DNA from 3 places in the Kosakonia sp. MUSA4 genome. Region 3 is predicted to be linked to each of the others. Evidence: predicted binding sites of a transcription regulator. Region 3 holds the regulator's gene; each other region holds the start of a gene.

What was found. The regulator CRP, encoded in region 3, controls carbon source genes, mostly activating them, when cyclic AMP is high. The targets are predictions, from matches to a motif close to ATGTGANNNNNNTCACAT.
Region 1: the regulator CRP is predicted to act here: its motif matches at 4,813-4,830, upstream of C0557_RS17330 (YfcZ/YiiS family protein).
Region 2: the regulator CRP is predicted to act here: its motif matches at 3,023-3,040, upstream of hpt (hypoxanthine phosphoribosyltransferase).

What each region holds. Positions count from the first base shown of each region.
Region 1 is NZ_CP025697.1:3,672,792-3,678,602, forward strand. It holds gene smrB (endonuclease SmrB) at 1-54, shown strand, start outside; gene sixA (phosphohistidine phosphatase SixA) at 114-599, opposite strand; gene fadJ (fatty acid oxidation complex subunit alpha FadJ) at 810-2,957, opposite strand; partial or broken gene fadI (acetyl-CoA C-acyltransferase FadI) at 2,957-4,264, opposite strand; gene C0557_RS17330 (YfcZ/YiiS family protein) at 4,425-4,709, opposite strand; gene fadL (long-chain fatty acid transporter FadL) at 5,087-5,811, shown strand, end outside.
Region 2 is NZ_CP025697.1:681,930-687,740, forward strand. It holds gene cueO (multicopper oxidase CueO) at 1-478, shown strand, start outside; gene C0557_RS03205 (glucose/quinate/shikimate family membrane-bound PQQ-dependent dehydrogenase) at 573-2,963, opposite strand; gene hpt (hypoxanthine phosphoribosyltransferase) at 3,166-3,702, shown strand; gene can (carbonate dehydratase) at 3,731-4,393, opposite strand; gene C0557_RS03220 (ABC transporter ATP-binding protein) at 4,496-5,422, shown strand; gene C0557_RS03225 (ABC transporter permease) at 5,419-5,811, shown strand, end outside.
Region 3 is NZ_CP025697.1:4,998,349-5,004,159, forward strand. It holds gene C0557_RS23880 (phosphoribulokinase) at 50-919, shown strand; gene C0557_RS23885 (OsmC family protein) at 949-1,353, opposite strand; gene crp (cAMP-activated global transcriptional regulator CRP) at 1,666-2,298, shown strand; gene C0557_RS23895 (YccS/YhfK family putative transporter) at 2,347-4,425, shown strand; gene C0557_RS23900 (aspartate aminotransferase family protein) at 4,415-5,635, opposite strand; gene pabA (aminodeoxychorismate synthase component 2) at 5,723-5,811, opposite strand, start outside.

The sequences.
Region 1 (5,811 bases), 1.3 Mb from region 3:
GCAATTCTGGTGCTGATTGAAGTGGAAGAGTGGCAGCCGCCGGAGCTGCCCTGATGCCAGAAACGCCAAGAGCCGCATAAAGCGGCTCTTCGTTTTTTCAGGGTCCGGCGAATTCAGATGGCTTTACGCATCTTCAGGTTGCAGGGACTCATTTGCCAGTCAAAAACCCCTTTACCGTCTTCACCCAGCGTAACGCAGGCGATGGCGGAAGTGGTAAACATCGGCGGTGCTTCACCCGGGCAGAGCTCGGACACCAGGTAACCGACCAACGGCAGGTGAGAGATCACCAGCACAGAGGAGGTACCTTCATTCGCCAGCGCCTGCAAATAGGCACTGACAAGGCCGATATCGCCGCAAGGCGTCAGTTCCGGCAGGACCTCCACGTTGTCAGGCAGGTTCATACACTCCCCTACCTTTTCCAGCGTCTGTTCAGCACGTAAAAAAGGGCTGATCAGAACGCGTTCAATATCCACTTTTTGGCCTTTCAACCATGTTGCCATTTGACGGGATTCGTCACAGCCACAAGGGGTTAAGGGACGAACCGAGTCACTGGCTGCATCGAGGGCAGCGTCGCCGTGACGCATGATAAAAACTTGCATATTGCACCGCTTTTGTTAACCAGAATCATCAACACTTTCACTGCGAAATCATTTCGCGACGACGGAAAAGTATCGATGGCCGGGCATTGTGCCTGATCCATTCCATGAATGAAACGCTGTTTTTTACCTCAATGGTGTAAGTATAGTCAATCACTGTTTACAAAATAACCGCGAACGCCATGAGGAATAACAGAATTAAATTTTTAGACCTTAATTCACATCTTCAGTTTCTTTTTCCGACCAAAAAGTTACACCCTGCTCCGCCATACGTAACAGCGGTTCACAAGGCGCAAAGCGCGCGCCGTATTGCGCTTCCAGCCGCTGCAACCTCGCCACGACGTCGCCCGCTCCTGATGACGCTATATAGTGGAACGGCCCGCCTAAAAACGGCGGAAAACCGATACCGAATACGGCGCCAATATCGCCGTCTCGCGCGCTGCGAATAACTTGCTCATCAAAGCAACGCACCGCCTCGTTCAGCATCAGCAGCACACAGCGTTCCGCCATCTGCTCTGCCGATAATCGCCCGCCGCCGGAAACACCAATCAGGGGATAAATCGCCGGATCGGGCTGTTTTTTGCTTTTACGCCCTTTCACAGGGTAAAGATAGAAACCACGACCATTTTTTCGCCCTTTGCGATCGTCGTTCAGAATTGCGCTGACAATACTTGCAGGGGCGCTAAACCGTTCACCATAAGCGCTTTCCAGCACCGGGATAATTTTTGTACCGGTATCGATGCCCACTTCATCCAGTAACTGGATCGGCCCGACCGGGAAGCCAAATTTCACCAGCGCGCGATCAATATCGTCGATGCGCTCGCCTTCACTCAGCAGCCGGATGGCTTCATTAATATAGGGAGCAAGAATGCGGTTCACGTAAAATCCGGCTTTATCCGCCACCACAATCGGCGTTTTGCCCTGCTTTTTCGCCAGTTTTACCGTGGTAGCGATGGTCTGCTCATCCGTTCCGGCGTGAGGGATCACCTCCACCAGCGGCATTTTTTCCACCGGGCTGAAAAAATGTAATCCGATAACCTTTTCTGGTCGCGCGGCCTGGGCTGCAATATCGCCGATCGGTAAAGAAGAGGTATTGGAAGCAAAAATCGTATGAGCAGAACAATGGGCTTCCACTTCGGCCACCATTTTCTGTTTCAAAGCCAGATCTTCAAACACCGCCTCAATGACCAGGTCACGCTGAGCAAAGCCGCTAAAATCCAGCGTGCCGGATATTTTCGCCAACTGCTTATCGCGCTCGCCCGCTTTCAGGTAGCGACGACGCACTTTTTTATCCAGCTCTTCCCAACTGTATTTCAGCGCGTGGTTGATCCCTTTCGCATTAATATCTTTTATGCGAACTGGCAATCCTGCTTTGCTTGCCGTGACGAAAGCGATCCCGCCGCCCATTAATCCGCCGCCCAGCACACCGACCGTGTTCAACGGGCCAGGCTGCACCTCGCTGCCCGGATCTTTTTTAACGCGGGTACTGGCGAAGAACAGGTGGCGTAACGCCTGCGATTGCGGCGTCATCGCCAGTTGGCCAAATGCGCGCGCTTCCGCGTCGTAACCGCTGCTGCGCCCCTGCGCCAGCCCGGTTTCAATGACCGATAAAATGCGCGTAGCCGCAGGATAATTCCCCTGGGTTTTTTGCTCGGTTTTCTTACTCACCATACGGAACAGCAACGCGCGGCCAAGCGGCCCAGCGAGAACCCGTTCACGAACCGGCAAATGACGGCTGGTCGGCCGCCCCTGTTTGGCCAGATCAACGGCGGCCTCGAGTAGAATTGAATGCGGTACGACCTCATCCACCAGCCCGACTTTTAATGCCTGGCGCGGACGACGCTGTTTTCCGGTGAGGATCATTTCCAGCGCCGTACTGACGCCAACCAGGCGCGGCAATCGCTGTGTCCCGCCGGAACCGGGCAGCAGCCCTAATTGAACTTCCGGCAATCCCAGCATCGTTTTCCCGTCGTCGGTACAAATCCGGCGATGGCACGCCAGCGCCAGTTCCAGCCCGCCGCCCAGGCAAGCCCCATGAATTGCGGCAACCACCGGAATCGACAGCGCATGGATCTCCGCCATCACTTGCTGTCCCTGACGGGCCAGATCCTCGGCCTCTTTTGCCGTCTGGCAACGGGCGATCATATTGATATCCGCGCCAGCGATGAAATTGTCTGCCTTGGCCGAGATAAACACCACGCCACGCAGCGCCTTGTTGTCGCGGATCTGTTTCAGCATGGCGCGCACTTCACCGGCAAACTCCGCTTTCAGGGTGTTCATTTTTTCATTCGGTACATCAATGGTAACGACCGCGATATTGTCAGGACGCACATTAAGCGTAAATGCGGACATCATTGTCATTATTCAGCCTCCAGAACCATTGCCGCGCCCAGACCGCCCGCAGCACAGGCCGTGACCAGACCAAAGCCTCCGCCCCGGCGGTGCAGTTCGTGTAACGTTTGGGTGATCATGCGCGCGCCGGTGGCGGCAAACGGATGACCGTAAGCGATGGACCCACCCAGCACGTTAAACTTGCTGTCATCCACCTCGCCGGTGGCCTGCGAGCGCCCAAGAACCTCACGGGCAAAACGCTCGCTGGCCATCAATTTCAGGTTGGTTAAGGTCTGCGCGGCAAAGGCTTCGTGCATATCGAGAAGCGTCAAATCAGCCATCGTCAGCCCGGCCCTTTCCAGCGCCAGCGGCGTTGCCCAGGCCGGTCCAAGCAGCATGTCCTGTTGCACATCAATGGCGGTGAAAGCTTAGCTGCGCAAATATCCCAGCGGCGATAATCCCAGTTCCCGGGCGCGGGATTCGGTCATTAAAATGACAACCGCAGCCCCGTCAGTGAGCGGTGTACTGTTCGCCGCCGTCACCGTGCCATGCTGGCGATCGAAGGCGGGACGCAGCTTCGCGTAATCGGCCAGGCTGGAGTTATGACGAACGTTATTATCCTGTTCAACCGGATCGCGAAACGGCGGCGCATACGCAGTCATCACTTCATCACGCAGTTTGCCTTCAGCCCAGGCCTGCGCGGCTAGCTGGTGTGAGCGATGGGCCAGCGCATCCTGCTGTTCACGGCTGATGCCGTATGTTTTCGCCATCTGTTCAGCCGTATCGCCCATTCTCAGCCCGGTGGAATACTCCGCGACGGCGGGAGGAACCGGCAACAGGTCGCGCAAGCGCAAGCGGGAGAAAAGCTTCAGTTTTTGCCCCACAGTGCGGGCTTTGTTGGCATCTACCAGCGCACGCGCCAGCCTTTTACTGACGCCAATCGGTAAAACAGAGGAGGAATCCGCCCCGCCAGCAATACCGGCGCGGATAGTGCCCGCCAGCAAACTTTCGGCGACGTTGGCCACGGCCTGGAAACTGGTTGCGCAGGCGCGACTGACGCTGTAGGCATCAGTATGAACGCTCATGCCGGTGCCGAGCACGATTTCGCGCGCGATATTTGGCGCTTCCGGCATCTGCACAACCTGGCCAAACACCAGTTGTTCAATCACGTCTGGGGGAATTTCGCTGCGCGCCAGCATCTCTCCCACCACCATTTTGCCGAGATCGATCGCCGGAATGCCGTGAAAAGCGGTGGCCTGGCGGGCAAACGGGGTACGTAACCCACTGACAATGGCAATGCGGTCGCCCTGGCGGGTGACAAGCGGTAATGCCTTCATAACACTCCCCTGTTAACAGCGTATGCTTAAAGTGGTCTGACCTGATAACAGTCTTAACCAATTTTTTACATATAGCCAATGGGAGCGAGAGAAAAATGCGAGCTAAGGCACAGAGATGTTTAGCAAAACGCCTCCGTGAAAGGAGGCGTTGGCGGGAAGATTAACGCAGACCAAGCTGGAAAATCAGGGTTTCCGCTTCACAGGCGAAAACAAAATCGATATCGAGACGCACGCCGTCCGCCACTTCGGTGAAGGTGGAGGTGATTTGGCAAGGTTCGGATTCCACGCTGCGGGCTCTTGCGCTCAGCGCAGCCAGCGTTTCGTCGGCTTCAGCACGGTTAGTGAATACGCGGCTGTAAGAGGCGGTGCAGTCGGAGTTGTCCATAATGGTGCCAACATCCATACAGCAGCAAACCGGGGTTTCATCAGCACTGCATTTGCTCATTGTTGATTCCTCTGAATTAGCACCCTGGGTGCCAGATAAACGATGGACATATTTTACGCCGCCGTTCATATCGTCTCCAGTTGATAATCTTCCGAAAGTGGATAAGTGACCGAAATCACACTTAAAAATGATCTAAAACAAAAATCGCCCAATTGACTGATTACTACCCCCGGCGATTTTGCCACGCAGATCTCGTTTCGAAGATCACAATTGAAAAAACTTATATACAAACTTGCAACATTCCCTCTGGTCGGACCTATACTTCCGCCACTGGTCTGATTTCTCTGCTGTAACACAGACCCTACACTTCGCGCTCCTGTTACAACACGTAACATAGTTTGAATAAAAATAAATCGATTTCGAATGAGGTTATGGTCATGAGCCAGAAAACCCGTTTTACCAAGTCTGCTCTGGCAGTCGCAGTGGCAATTGTCTCTACCCAGGCCTGGTCCGCAGGCTTTCAACTCAATGAATTTTCGGCTTCTGGTCTTGGCCGCGCTTATTCCGGTGAAGGTGCCATTGCGGATGATGCGGGTAACGTCAGCCGCAACCCTGCATTGATTACCATGTTTGACCGCCCGACGTTCTCCGGCGGCGCGGTGTTTGTTGATCCGGATGTTGATGTCACCGGCCGTTCCGCGATTGGTAATGATGCAAGCCAGAAAAACATTGCGCCGACAGCGTGGATACCAAACCTGCACTTTGTCGCGCCGATTAACGATCAGTTCGGCTGGGGGGCTTCTCTGACCTCCAACTACGGGCTGGCAACAGAGTTTAATAATGACTACGCAGCCGGGTCGATGGGCGGGAAAACCGATCTCGAAACACTGAACCTGAACCTTAGCGGCGCGTATCGTCTGGACAGCCACTGGAGCTTCGGTCTTGGTTTTGACGCCGTTTATGCTCGTGCGAAGGTTGAGCGTTACGCTGGCGATCTGCCGCAGATCATCGGCGCCAGCCTGCCAGGCATGGTGCAATCCGGCCAGCTTAGCGCCCAGCAAGCTGCCGCTATTGGCGCACAGGCGGGCGGTATCAGCCGTGATACGCAAATCGCGCATCTGAAAGGCGACGAATGGGGCTTTGGCTGGAACGCCGGTATCCT
Region 2 (5,811 bases), 1.4 Mb from region 3:
GTATGGCGATAGCGCGATGGCAGGGATGATGATGGGGAACGGCCAAATGGGACATGGCCAGATGATGAACATGGATCACGGTAAGATGATGGATATGGACCATGGACAGATGAATCATGGCGCGCAGGGGTTTGATTTCCATAATGCCAACCGCATCAACGGTAAAGCTTTCGATATAAACACGCCCGCTTTTGCGGCAAAAAAAGGGGAGTATGAGCGCTGGGTGATTTCCGGCGAGGGCGACATGATGTTGCATCCCTTCCATATTCATGGCACTCAGTTCCGTATTTTATCGGAGAACGGCAAGCCACCGGCCGCACATCGTGCAGGCTGGAAAGACACCGTTAATGTCTATGGCGCGCGCAGTGAAGTGTTAGTCCGTTTTCAATATGATGCGCCGAAAGAGCATGCTTATATGGCGCACTGCCATCTGCTGGAGCATGAAGATACCGGCATGATGTTAGGATTTACGGTGTAAAAAACGCATACCAGCAAAAAGCCCGGAAGCGTGTGGCTTACCGGGCTTTCTACGATCAGCATGCCGGATACGTAATCTCATCCGGCATTTTTACTTACTTTGCGTCATCCGGCAGCGCATAGGCCACGATATAGTCGCCCATCTTCGTACCGAACGAGCCGTGACCGCCCGCGGAAATGACAACATACTGCTTGCCATTCACTTCATAGGTCATCGGTGTTGCCTGACCACCTGCCGGTAACCGGCCTTGCCACAGTTTCTCACCGTTGCTCATATTGTATGCGCGCAGGTAGTTATCTGCGGTTGCGGCGATAAACAGCACGTTACCGGCAGTGGAGATCGGGCCGCCCAGCATCGGCATACCCATATTGAACGGCACAGGAACCGGCATCGGGAACGGCATGCTGTCCTGCGGCGTACCAATACGTTTTTTCCATACCACCTGGTTGGTTTTCAGATCCAGGGCGGAAATGTAACCCCACGCCGGTTGTTTACACGGCAGACCAAACGGTGACAGGAACGGGTTCAGCGTCACGCCAAACGGCACGCCATACTGCGGCTGAATCCCTGATTCCGTACCGGTGCCTTTTGCATCTTTCGGCGGTTCCATCGGGTTACCAGGGCCGCGCGGGATCAGCTTCGACACAAACGGCAGCGCCATCGGGTTAGCAATCGCTACCTGACGGTCTGGATCAACAGAGATGCCGCCCCATTCGAACATACCCAGGTTACCCGGGAAGACCAGCGTGCCCTGCTCAGACGGCGGAGTGAAGATGCCTTCATAGCGCAGTTTCTGGAACATCACGCGGCACACCAGTTGGTCGAACATGGTAGCCCCCCACATGTCCGCGCCGCTCAGGTTTTGCTTCGGACGGAAACTCAGGTCAGAGAAAGGCTGCGTTTTGCTGACGTAATCACCTTTCGCTGCACCTTGCGGTACCGGTTTTTCTGGCGCCGGAACAACCAACTTGCCGTTGGTACGATCCAGCACGAAGATGTTACCGGTTTTCGCCGGCGCGTAGATGATCGGAACGGTTTTGCCATTAACGCTAATATCCGCCAGCGTCGGCTGCGACGGCATATCCATATCCCACAGATCGTGGTGAACCGTCTGGTAGCTCCACACCAGTTTCCCGGTGGTGGCATTCAGCGCCACGATTGAACTGGCATAGCGTTCCTGCTCCGGCGTGCGGTTACCGCCCCAGATATCCGGCGTGGTAACGCCCATCGGCAGATAGACTAAATCCAGTTTCGCGTCATAGGCCGCTGGTGCCCAGGAGTTCGGCGAGTTAAAGGTAAAGGTATGTTCGTCCGACGGAATCGCGTTCGGATCTTTCGCACCCGGATCGAAGGCCCACAGCAGTTTGCCGGTGTTGACATCGAAACCACGAATAACGCCAGAGGTTTCACGGGTAGAGAAGTTATCGGTCACCGAACCGGCAATCACAATAGTTTTATCCGTGATGATCGGCGGCGAGGTCGGCTCATACAGGCCAGGCGTGGTGTCCGGCATGTTGGTTTGCAGATTCAGGATACCTTTGTTGGCAAAGGTTTCACACGGCTTACCGTTGTCAGCGTTGATGGCAAACAGACGGCCATCGTTCACCGGCAGGATAATACGGCGCGGACAATCGGCGACCACGTCCGGGCTGGCATTATCGGCGCGCGCTTCATGGTAAGAAACGCCGCGGCAAGTGACATGCTGGAATGATTGATTGGCATTCAGTTGCGGATCGAAATGCCACTTCTCTTTACCGGTTGCGGCATCAACGGCAAACAGACGCTGGTGCGCAGTACACAGATACAGCGTGTCGCCGACTTTAATGGGCGTCACTTCATTGGTCAGTTCGCCCGGATCGGTCGGCAGCTTCAGATCGCCCGTGCGGAACACCCAGGCTTCCTTCAGGTTCTTCACGTTTTCGGCGTTGATCTGCTTCAGCGGCGAATACCGCTGTCCTTCCTGGTTGCGGCCATAGGCAGGCCAGTCGCCATCCGCTACCTGCGAAATAGGTGCGGCAGGCGTTGAATCGGCGCTCAGGGTGCCATTCACTTCTTGCGGATCGTTAAAGCCCGCCCAGGTGAGGATCCCGCCGCTAATCAGCAGGGCAACCACCAGCGCTGCAACGGACCCGCCAGATGGGATAACCAGTCGCCGCCAGACAAAGGGAAGAATCAGCCAGATGCCAAAGAAGACGAGAATATCGCTTCGCGGCGTCAGCGCCCAGAAATCGAAACCGACTTCCCACACGCCCCAGATCATGGTGGCAAGCAGCAGCGCAGCATACAGCCACAACGCAGCGCGCTTCCCTTTCCACAGTAACCAGGTGACACCCAGCATCACCAGACCGGCGATCGGGTAGTACCAGGAGCCACCAATGGCGACAAGCCAGGCTCCACCGATTAACAGATACAGCCCGCAAAGCGCTGCAAACAGTGTTGTCAGCGTAATCAGGAGCCTCGGTTGTTGAGTTTTTGTTTCCGCCATAAAAGATACTCATCTAAGTTGTTAATTTTTTAATAGCAATTAATTATAGTCATTAACAAATGTGATCGTCATCACAAAATGAGCTTTCTTGTTCGATAGCCAATGGAAATCAATTTGCTGGTATACTTTGCGTCTTAATCTCAATTCTTAGGGATATCGCCTGAGTTTGAGTGATTACTCTTTAAATCAAATGGTTAGTAAAATGAAACACACTGTGGAAGTGATGATCCCGGAAGCGGAGATCAAAGCGCGTATCGCTGAACTGGGCCGTCAAATCACTGAGCGTTATAAAGATAGCGGCAGCGAAATGGTGCTGGTGGGCCTGCTGCGCGGATCATTTATGTTCATGGCGGATTTGTGCCGTGAAGTGCAGGTTTCTCACGAAGTCGATTTTATGACCGCCTCCAGTTACGGCAGCGGTATGTCCACCACGCGCGACGTGAAAATTCTGAAAGATCTTGATGAAGATATTCGCGGCAAAGATGTGTTGATCGTTGAAGACATTATTGATTCCGGCAACACGCTGTCGAAAGTGCGTGAAATTCTTAGCCTGCGCGAACCGAAATCGCTGGCGATCTGTACGCTGCTGGATAAACCTTCCCGCCGCGAAGTGGACGTGCCGGTGGAGTTTGTCGGCTTTGCTATTCCGGACGAGTTTGTGGTGGGCTACGGGATTGACTACGCGCAGCGCTACCGTCATCTGCCGTATGTCGGCAAAGTGGTTCTGCTGGACGAATAAAAAAATCGGGGCCGCTGGCCCCGAATGATTATTTGTGGTTGTTGTGCTTCTTGCTGAGGTTGGAGACGCCCTGGCGATAACGCTGCTCCAGCGATTCGCGGTTGGTAGCGCTCACTTCCAGATTGCGCAGCAGGCCGTCGTGAATGCCGTAGGCCCAGCCGTGAATCGTCACTTTCTGGCCGCGTTTCCAGGCGGATCGCATGATCGTTGAATGGCCCAGGTTGTAAACCTGTTCCATGACATTCAGCTCGCACAGGGTATCGAAACGGCTCTCTGGCGGTATCTCGCCGAGCAGCGAGCTATGTTTAAACCAGATATCGCGAATGTGCAGCAGCCAGTTATCGATAAGCCCAAGTTCAGGATTTTCAACCGCCGCCTGCACGCCGCCGCAGCCGTAGTGACCGCAGATGATGATGTGTTCGACTTCCAGCACGTCCACCGCGTACTGCACAACGGAGAGGCAGTTCAGATCGGTATGAATTACCAGGTTGGCGACATTGCGGTGAACAAACAGTTCGCCGGGTTCGAGGCCGGTAAGGCGCTCGGCCGGTACGCGGGAATCGGAGCATCCAATCCAAAGGAAACGCGGTTTTTGTGCTTGCGCCAGCGTGGCAAAAAAACCGGGATCTTCTTCCACCAGCATTTTTGACCATAGTGCGTTATTGCTGATGAGTGTATCTATGTCCTTCATGGAAGTGGATGACCTGTAACGGTAAGTGCGTTGCGCTAATATAGGTGAACTCTTCCTCTTTTAAAACTACACATCGAGTGTAAAAAAGGTAAGCGATATTTCATGACCATTGCACTGGAGCTTGAGCAGCTTAAAAAAACCTATCCGGGCGGCGTTCAGGCGCTGCGCGGTATTGACCTGAAAGTAGAAGCCGGGGATTTCTACGCGCTTCTTGGACCGAATGGCGCAGGGAAATCCACTACCATCGGCATCATCAGTTCGCTGGTCAATAAAACGTCCGGGCGCGTCAGCGTCTTTGGCTATGACCTGGAAAAAGATGTGGTCAACGCCAAACGCCAGCTGGGGCTGGTGCCGCAGGAGTTTAACTTTAACCCGTTTGAAACCGTCCAGCAGATCGTGGTGAACCAGGCGGGCTACTACGGTGTGGATCGCACAGAAGCGCTGGTGCGCAGCGAAAAATACCTGAATCAGCTCGATCTGTGGGAAAAACGCAACGAACGTGCGCGGATGCTCTCCGGCGGGATGAAGCGTCGCCTGATGATCGCCCGTGCGCTGATGCATGAACCCAAACTGCTGATCCTCGATGAGCCGACCGCTGGCGTGGATATTGAACTGCGTCGTTCCATGTGGGGCTTCCTGAAAGATCTGAACGATAAAGGCACCACCATTATCCTCACCACCCACTATCTGGAAGAGGCGGAGATGCTGTGCCGCAATATCGGCATTATTCAGCGCGGCGATTTGATCGAAAACACCTCGATGAAAGCGCTGCTTTCCAAACTGAAATCGGAAACTTTTATTCTCGATTTGGCGCCGAAATGCCCGCTGCCGAAGCTGGAGGGGTATCAGTACCGGCTGGTGGATACTTCCACGCTGGAAGTCGAAGTGCTGCGCGAGCAGGGGGTGAACAGCGTTTTCAGCCAGCTCAGCGCGCAGGGTGTACAGGTGTTGAGTATGCGTAACAAAGCCAACCGTCTCGAAGAGCTGTTTGTCACGCTGGTTCATGACAGAAAAGGAGAAAGCGCATGATGCAGCTCTATTGGGTGGCGCTGAAGAGTATCTGGTACAAAGAGATCCAGCGTTTCATGCGGATCTGGATACAAACGCTGGTGCCGCCAGTGATCACCATGACGCTCTACTTTATTATTTTCGGCAATCTGATCGGTTCGCGGATTGGTGAAATGCACGGTTTCACCTACATGCAGTTTATCGTGCCGGGGCTGATCATGATGGCGGTGATCACCAACGCTTACGCCAACGTCGCATCGTCGTTCTTCAGCGCCAAGTTTCAGCGCAATATTGAAGAGCTGCTGGTCGCGCCGGTTCCGACGCATGTGATTATTGCTGGCTATGTTGGCGGCGGCGTAGCGCGCGGGCTGTGCGTCGGTGTTCTGGTTACTGCCGTTTCGCTATTTTTC
Region 3 (5,811 bases):
AGATGGCGGCTGACTATACTGCAAACACAGTTTTATTCAGGGAGTTGCTATGTCTGCCAAACATCCGGTCATCGCCGTTACTGGCTCCAGCGGCGCGGGAACCACCACCACCAGCGTCGCCTTCCGTAAAATCTTCGCCCAGCTCAATATGCACGCCGCAGAAGTGGAAGGAGACAGCTTCCATCGCTTTACCCGTCCGGAAATGGATATGGCGATCCGCAAAGCCCGCGATCTTGGGCGGCATATCAGTTACTTTGGCCCGGATGCCAATGACTTCAGCCTGCTTGAACAAACCTTTAGCGAATATGGCCAGAGCGGAACCGGGCAAACGCGTAAATATCTGCATACCTACGATGAAGCGGTGCCGTGGAATCAGGTGCCGGGCACGTTTACGCCCTGGCAACCGCTGCCGGAACCCACCGACGTGCTGTTTTATGAAGGGCTGCACGGCGGCGTAGTGACCCCGCAAAATGACGTGGCGCGCCATGTTGATTTACTGGTTGGCGTGGTGCCGATCGTCAACCTGGAGTGGATCCAGAAACTGATTCGCGATACCAGCGAACGCGGACACTCCCGTGAAGCGGTGATGGATTCGGTGGTTCGTTCGATGGAAGATTACATCAACTTTATCACCCCGCAGTTTTCCCGTACGCACATCAACTTTCAGCGCGTGCCGACGGTCGATACGTCTAACCCTTTCGCCGCAAAAGGCATTCCGTCGCTGGATGAAAGCTTTGTGGTCATTCACTTCCAGAATTTGCAAGGCATTGATTACCCGTGGCTGTTGGCGATGCTGCAAGGTTCGTTTATTTCCCATATGGATACACTGGTGGTACCGGGCGGCAAGATGGGGCTGGCGATGGAATTGATTATGACGCCGCTGGTGCAACGGCTGATGGAAGGGAAAAAGATTAAGTAGCCCGGCAAGCCGATTGCCGGGCCAGGGCATCAGGCTTCGATAACTTCGTAGGAGTGGGTGATCTTCACGGCCTTCTCCAGCATCAACGCTACAGAGCAATATTTTTCCGCCGACAGATCCACCGCGCGGGAAACTGCCGCGTCTTTCAGCGCTTTGCCGGTGACGATAAAGTGCAGATTGATGTGCGTAAACAGACGCGGCGCTTCTTCACGGCGCTCGGAAGTCAGCTTCACTTCGCAGTCGGTCACGTCGTGGCGCCCTTTCTGCAGGATGGAAACGACGTCAATTGCGCTGCAACCGCCCGCCGCCATCAGCACCATCTCCATCGGGCTTGGCGCTTTATCCCCGGAATTACCGTCCATCAGAATTTGGTGGCCAGATGCGGACTCACCCAGGAAGGTCAACCCTTCAACCCATTTCACACGTGCCTGCATTTTATTCACTCCGGAGTAGTAATTTTCTCCACAGATTACGCGTACATAACAAAACTCGCAACGGAAGGCGACCTGCGTCATGCTGAAGCGAGACACCAGGAGACAGGCGTGAAAACCTATGCTAAAACAATCTGGATGCTACAAAGATAAATGGATGTTACGCATGTATGCATGACATCGTAGATTAGAGGCCGCAGATAACCCTGACGGCCCACTTCTCAGGACATGAGAAGCTTTGATTGCAACCCCGGAAGCAGGCTGAAACCTACATCCCCGCTTTCGGAGCCAGCTTATAACAGAGGATAACCGCGCATGGTGCTTGGCAAACCGCAAACAGACCCGACTCTCGAATGGTTCTTGTCTCATTGCCACATTCATAAGTACCCGTCGAAGAGCACGCTGATTCACCAGGGTGAAAAAGCGGAAACGCTGTATTACATCGTTAAAGGCTCAGTGGCAGTGCTAATCAAGGATGAGGAAGGTAAAGAGATGATTCTCTCTTACCTTAATCAGGGTGATTTTATCGGTGAACTGGGCTTGTTCGAAGAAGGTCAGGAGCGCAGTGCCTGGGTACGCGCCAAGACCGCTTGTGAAGTCGCCGAAATTTCCTACAAAAAATTCCGTCAGCTTATCCAGGTGAACCCGGATATTCTGATGCGCCTCTCCTCGCAGATGGCGCGTCGCCTTCAGGTGACCTCGGAGAAAGTCGGCAACCTGGCGTTCCTGGACGTAACGGGCCGTATCGCGCAGACGCTGCTGAATCTGGCAAAACAGCCGGACGCAATGACTCACCCGGACGGCATGCAGATTAAAATTACTCGCCAGGAGATTGGCCAAATCGTTGGTTGCTCCCGTGAGACTGTCGGCCGCATCCTGAAAATGCTGGAAGATCAGAACCTGATCTCCGCCCACGGTAAAACCATCGTGGTATACGGAACACGTTAATCCGTAAAACGGCGCATCGTTTATCCGGCGCGCCGTTTTTCTCTCCTCATGTGGCGCAGGCTGATTTATCACCCCGAAATCAACTACGCACTGCGACAAACGCTGGTGTTATGTCTGCCTGTGGCGATTGGCCTGATAGTCGGCCATCTGCAACAGGGCCTGCTTTTCTCACTCGTTCCCGCTTGCTGCAATATTGCCGGTCTCGACACGCCGCATAAGCGTTTCTTTAAGCGCCTGATTATTGGCGGCTGTCTGTTTGCGGGTAGCAGCCTGGCGGTGCAATTGTTGCTGGCGGAAGATCTTCCGCTGCCGCTGATCTTTACCATGCTGACCCTGCTACTGGGCGTCACGGCTGAGATCAGCGCATTGCACGGGCGCTTACTGCCCGCCTCGCTGATTGCCGCCATCTTCACGCTCAGCCTCGCCGGGAATATGCCGGTGTGGGAGCCGCTGCTGATTTACGCGCTGGGCACACTATGGTACGGGCTGTTTAACTGGTTCTGGTTCTGGATGTGGCGGGAACAACCACTGCGCGAATCGTTAAGCCTGCTCTACCGGCAACTGGCTGATTATTGCGAAGCCAAATACAGCCTGCTGACGCAGCATGCCGATCCGGAAAAAGCCCTGCCGCCGCTGCTTGCACGCCAGCAAAAAGCGGTGGATATGATAAGCCAGTGCTACCAACAATTGCATATGCTGGCGGCCAATCAGCATAACGACTACAAACGCCTGCTGCGCGTTTTCCAGGTCGCGCTGGATTTGCAGGAGCATATTTCCGTCAGCCTGCACCAGCCGGAAGAAGTACAAAAACTGGTTGAACAAACCCACGCCGAGCAGGTTATCCGCTGGAATGCGCAGACCGTCGCCGCCCGTTTACGCGTGCTGGCGGACGACATTCTCTACCATCGTTATCCGACGCGTTTCACTATGGAAAAGCAAATCGGCGCGCTGGAAAAAATCGCCCGCCAGCACCCGGATAATCCGGTAGGCCAGTTCTGCGCCTGGCACTTTAGCCGCATCGCCCGCGTACTGCGTACGCAGCGGCCTCTGTACATCCGCGATCTGATGGCGGAGAAGCAGCGTCGATTGCCATTGCTCCCGGCGCTGAAAAGCTATTTATCCCTGAAATCCGCCGCGCTGCGTAATGCGGCGCGCATCAGCGTAATGCTCAGTATTGCCAGCCTGATGGGCAGCGCCCTGCATCTGCCGAAGCCCTACTGGATCATGATGACGATTATGTTTGTCACGCAAAATGGTTATGGCGCGACACGCGTGCGCATTGTCCACCGGGCGGCAGGAACCCTTGCCGGGCTGGTGATCGCCGGGATCACGTTGCACTTTCATGTTCCGCTCGGTTTTACGCTGACAGCCATGTTATTGATTACGCTGGTCAGTTATCTGATTATCCGCAAAAGTTACGGCTGGGCGATGGTCGGCTTTACCATTACCGCGGTGTACTCATTGCAACTGCTGACCTTAAACGGCGAAGAATTTATTGTCGCGCGGCTAATCGATACCTTAATTGGCTGCCTGATCGCCTTTGGTGGTATGGTCTGGTTGTGGCCGCAATGGCAAAGCGGTCTGCTGCGCCAGAATGCCCACGACGCGCTGGAAACAGACCAGCAGGCAATTCGCCTGATCCTCAGCGATGACCCGCAGCCCACGCCGCTCGCCTGGCAGCGTATGCGCGTCAACCAGGCACATAATGCACTGTTTAACTCGCTCAATCAGGCAATGCAGGAACCCGGCTTTAACACCCGTTATCTGGAAGATATGAAGCTGTGGGTCACGCACAGCCAATTTATTGTCGAACATATCAATGCGATGACCACGCTGGCGCGTGAGCATACGATGCTGACGCCGGAGCTGGCGCAGCGCTATTTGCAGTCCTGCGAGATTGCGCTGCAACGTTGTCAGCAGCGGCTGGAGTATGACGGGCCGGGAGAGTCCGGTGATGTGAATATTCTGGAAGCGCCGGAAACGTTGACCCACGGGCCAATGAGCACGCTCGAACAGCATCTACAACGGGTTATCGGGCATCTGAACACCATGCACACCATTTCGTCAGTGGCATGGCGTCAGCGCCCGCATCACGGCATCTGGCTAAACCGACACCTTAACCATTAACCACTTTCTCTACCGCGCTGGCAAAGCGGCGCATCCCTTCATCGATATCCTGCTCGTCAATAACCAGCGACGGCGCAAAGCGCATTACGTCCGGACCGGCATTCAGCACCATTACGCCCGCATCTGCGGCAGCATAGAGAAAATCACGTGCGCGGCCTTTGAATGGCGCAGTTAATTCAGCGCCAACCAATAGCCCCATGCCGCGAATTTCGCTGAAGAGTTGATATTTTTCGCCGATCTGCTGCAAATGCTTAACGAAAAGCTGGCGTTTAGCATTCACACCGTTGAGCACTTCCGGCGTGTTGATAATGTCAAAAGCCGTTCCCGCTACCGCGCAGGCCAGCGGGTTGCCGCCATAGGTGGAACCGTGCGAACCGGCGTGGAACACGCTGGCGATCTCATTGGTCGTCAGCATCGCGCTGATCGGGAAACCGCCCCCCAGCGCTTTTGCACTGGTCAGGATGTCCGGCGTCACACCATAGTGCATATAAGCAAACAGATCGCCGCTACGGCCCATGCCGCACTGCACTTCATCAAACACCAGCAATGCTTTGTGCTGATCGCACAGTTCTCGCAGACCTTGCAAAAACTCCGGCGTTGCCGCCGTAACACCGCCTTCCCCCTGGATCGGCTCGACCACCACCGCGCAGGTATGATCGTCCATCACCGCTTTCACCGCGTGCAGATCGTTGAACGGCACATGAATGATGTCGGCCGGTTTCGGGCCAAAGCCGTCGGAATATTTCGGCTGACCACCAACCGTGACGGTAAACAGCGAACGACCGTGGAAGGCATTGTGGAAGGCAATAATTTTGGTTTTATACGGACTGTGGCGAGTAGATGCATAAAAACGCGCCAGCTTAAAGGCGGTTTCGTTCGCTTCCGTGCCGGAGTTCATAAACACCACGCGCTCGGCAAAAGTCGCGTCAATCAGTTTACGCGCCAGACGCAGAGCCGGTTCGTTGGTGAACACATTGCTGATATGCCACAGCGTTTCACCCTGCGTTTTCAACGTTTCTACCAGCGCGGGATGGCAGTGTCCTAACGCAGTTACCGCAATTCCACCTGCAAAATCAACATACTCTTTACCCTGCTGATCCCACACACGACTGCCTTTTCCCTTCACCGGGATAAACTCGGCCGGTGCGTAAATTGGCAGAATCACTTCATCGAAGTTTGCACGCGTTACCGCGTCTTGCTGAGTTGCCATGTCTTGCCCATCCAGTTTTTTGTTGCATTGATTATGAAAATATAATCACAAAATATGCATAAAAAATCACTGCATGGCAACCAGAAATCATCGTTTGAGGAAGTTTTCCAGTAATTGATGGCCCTGCTCGCTAAGAATGCTTTCCGGGTGAAACTGTACGCCTTCCAGATCCCACT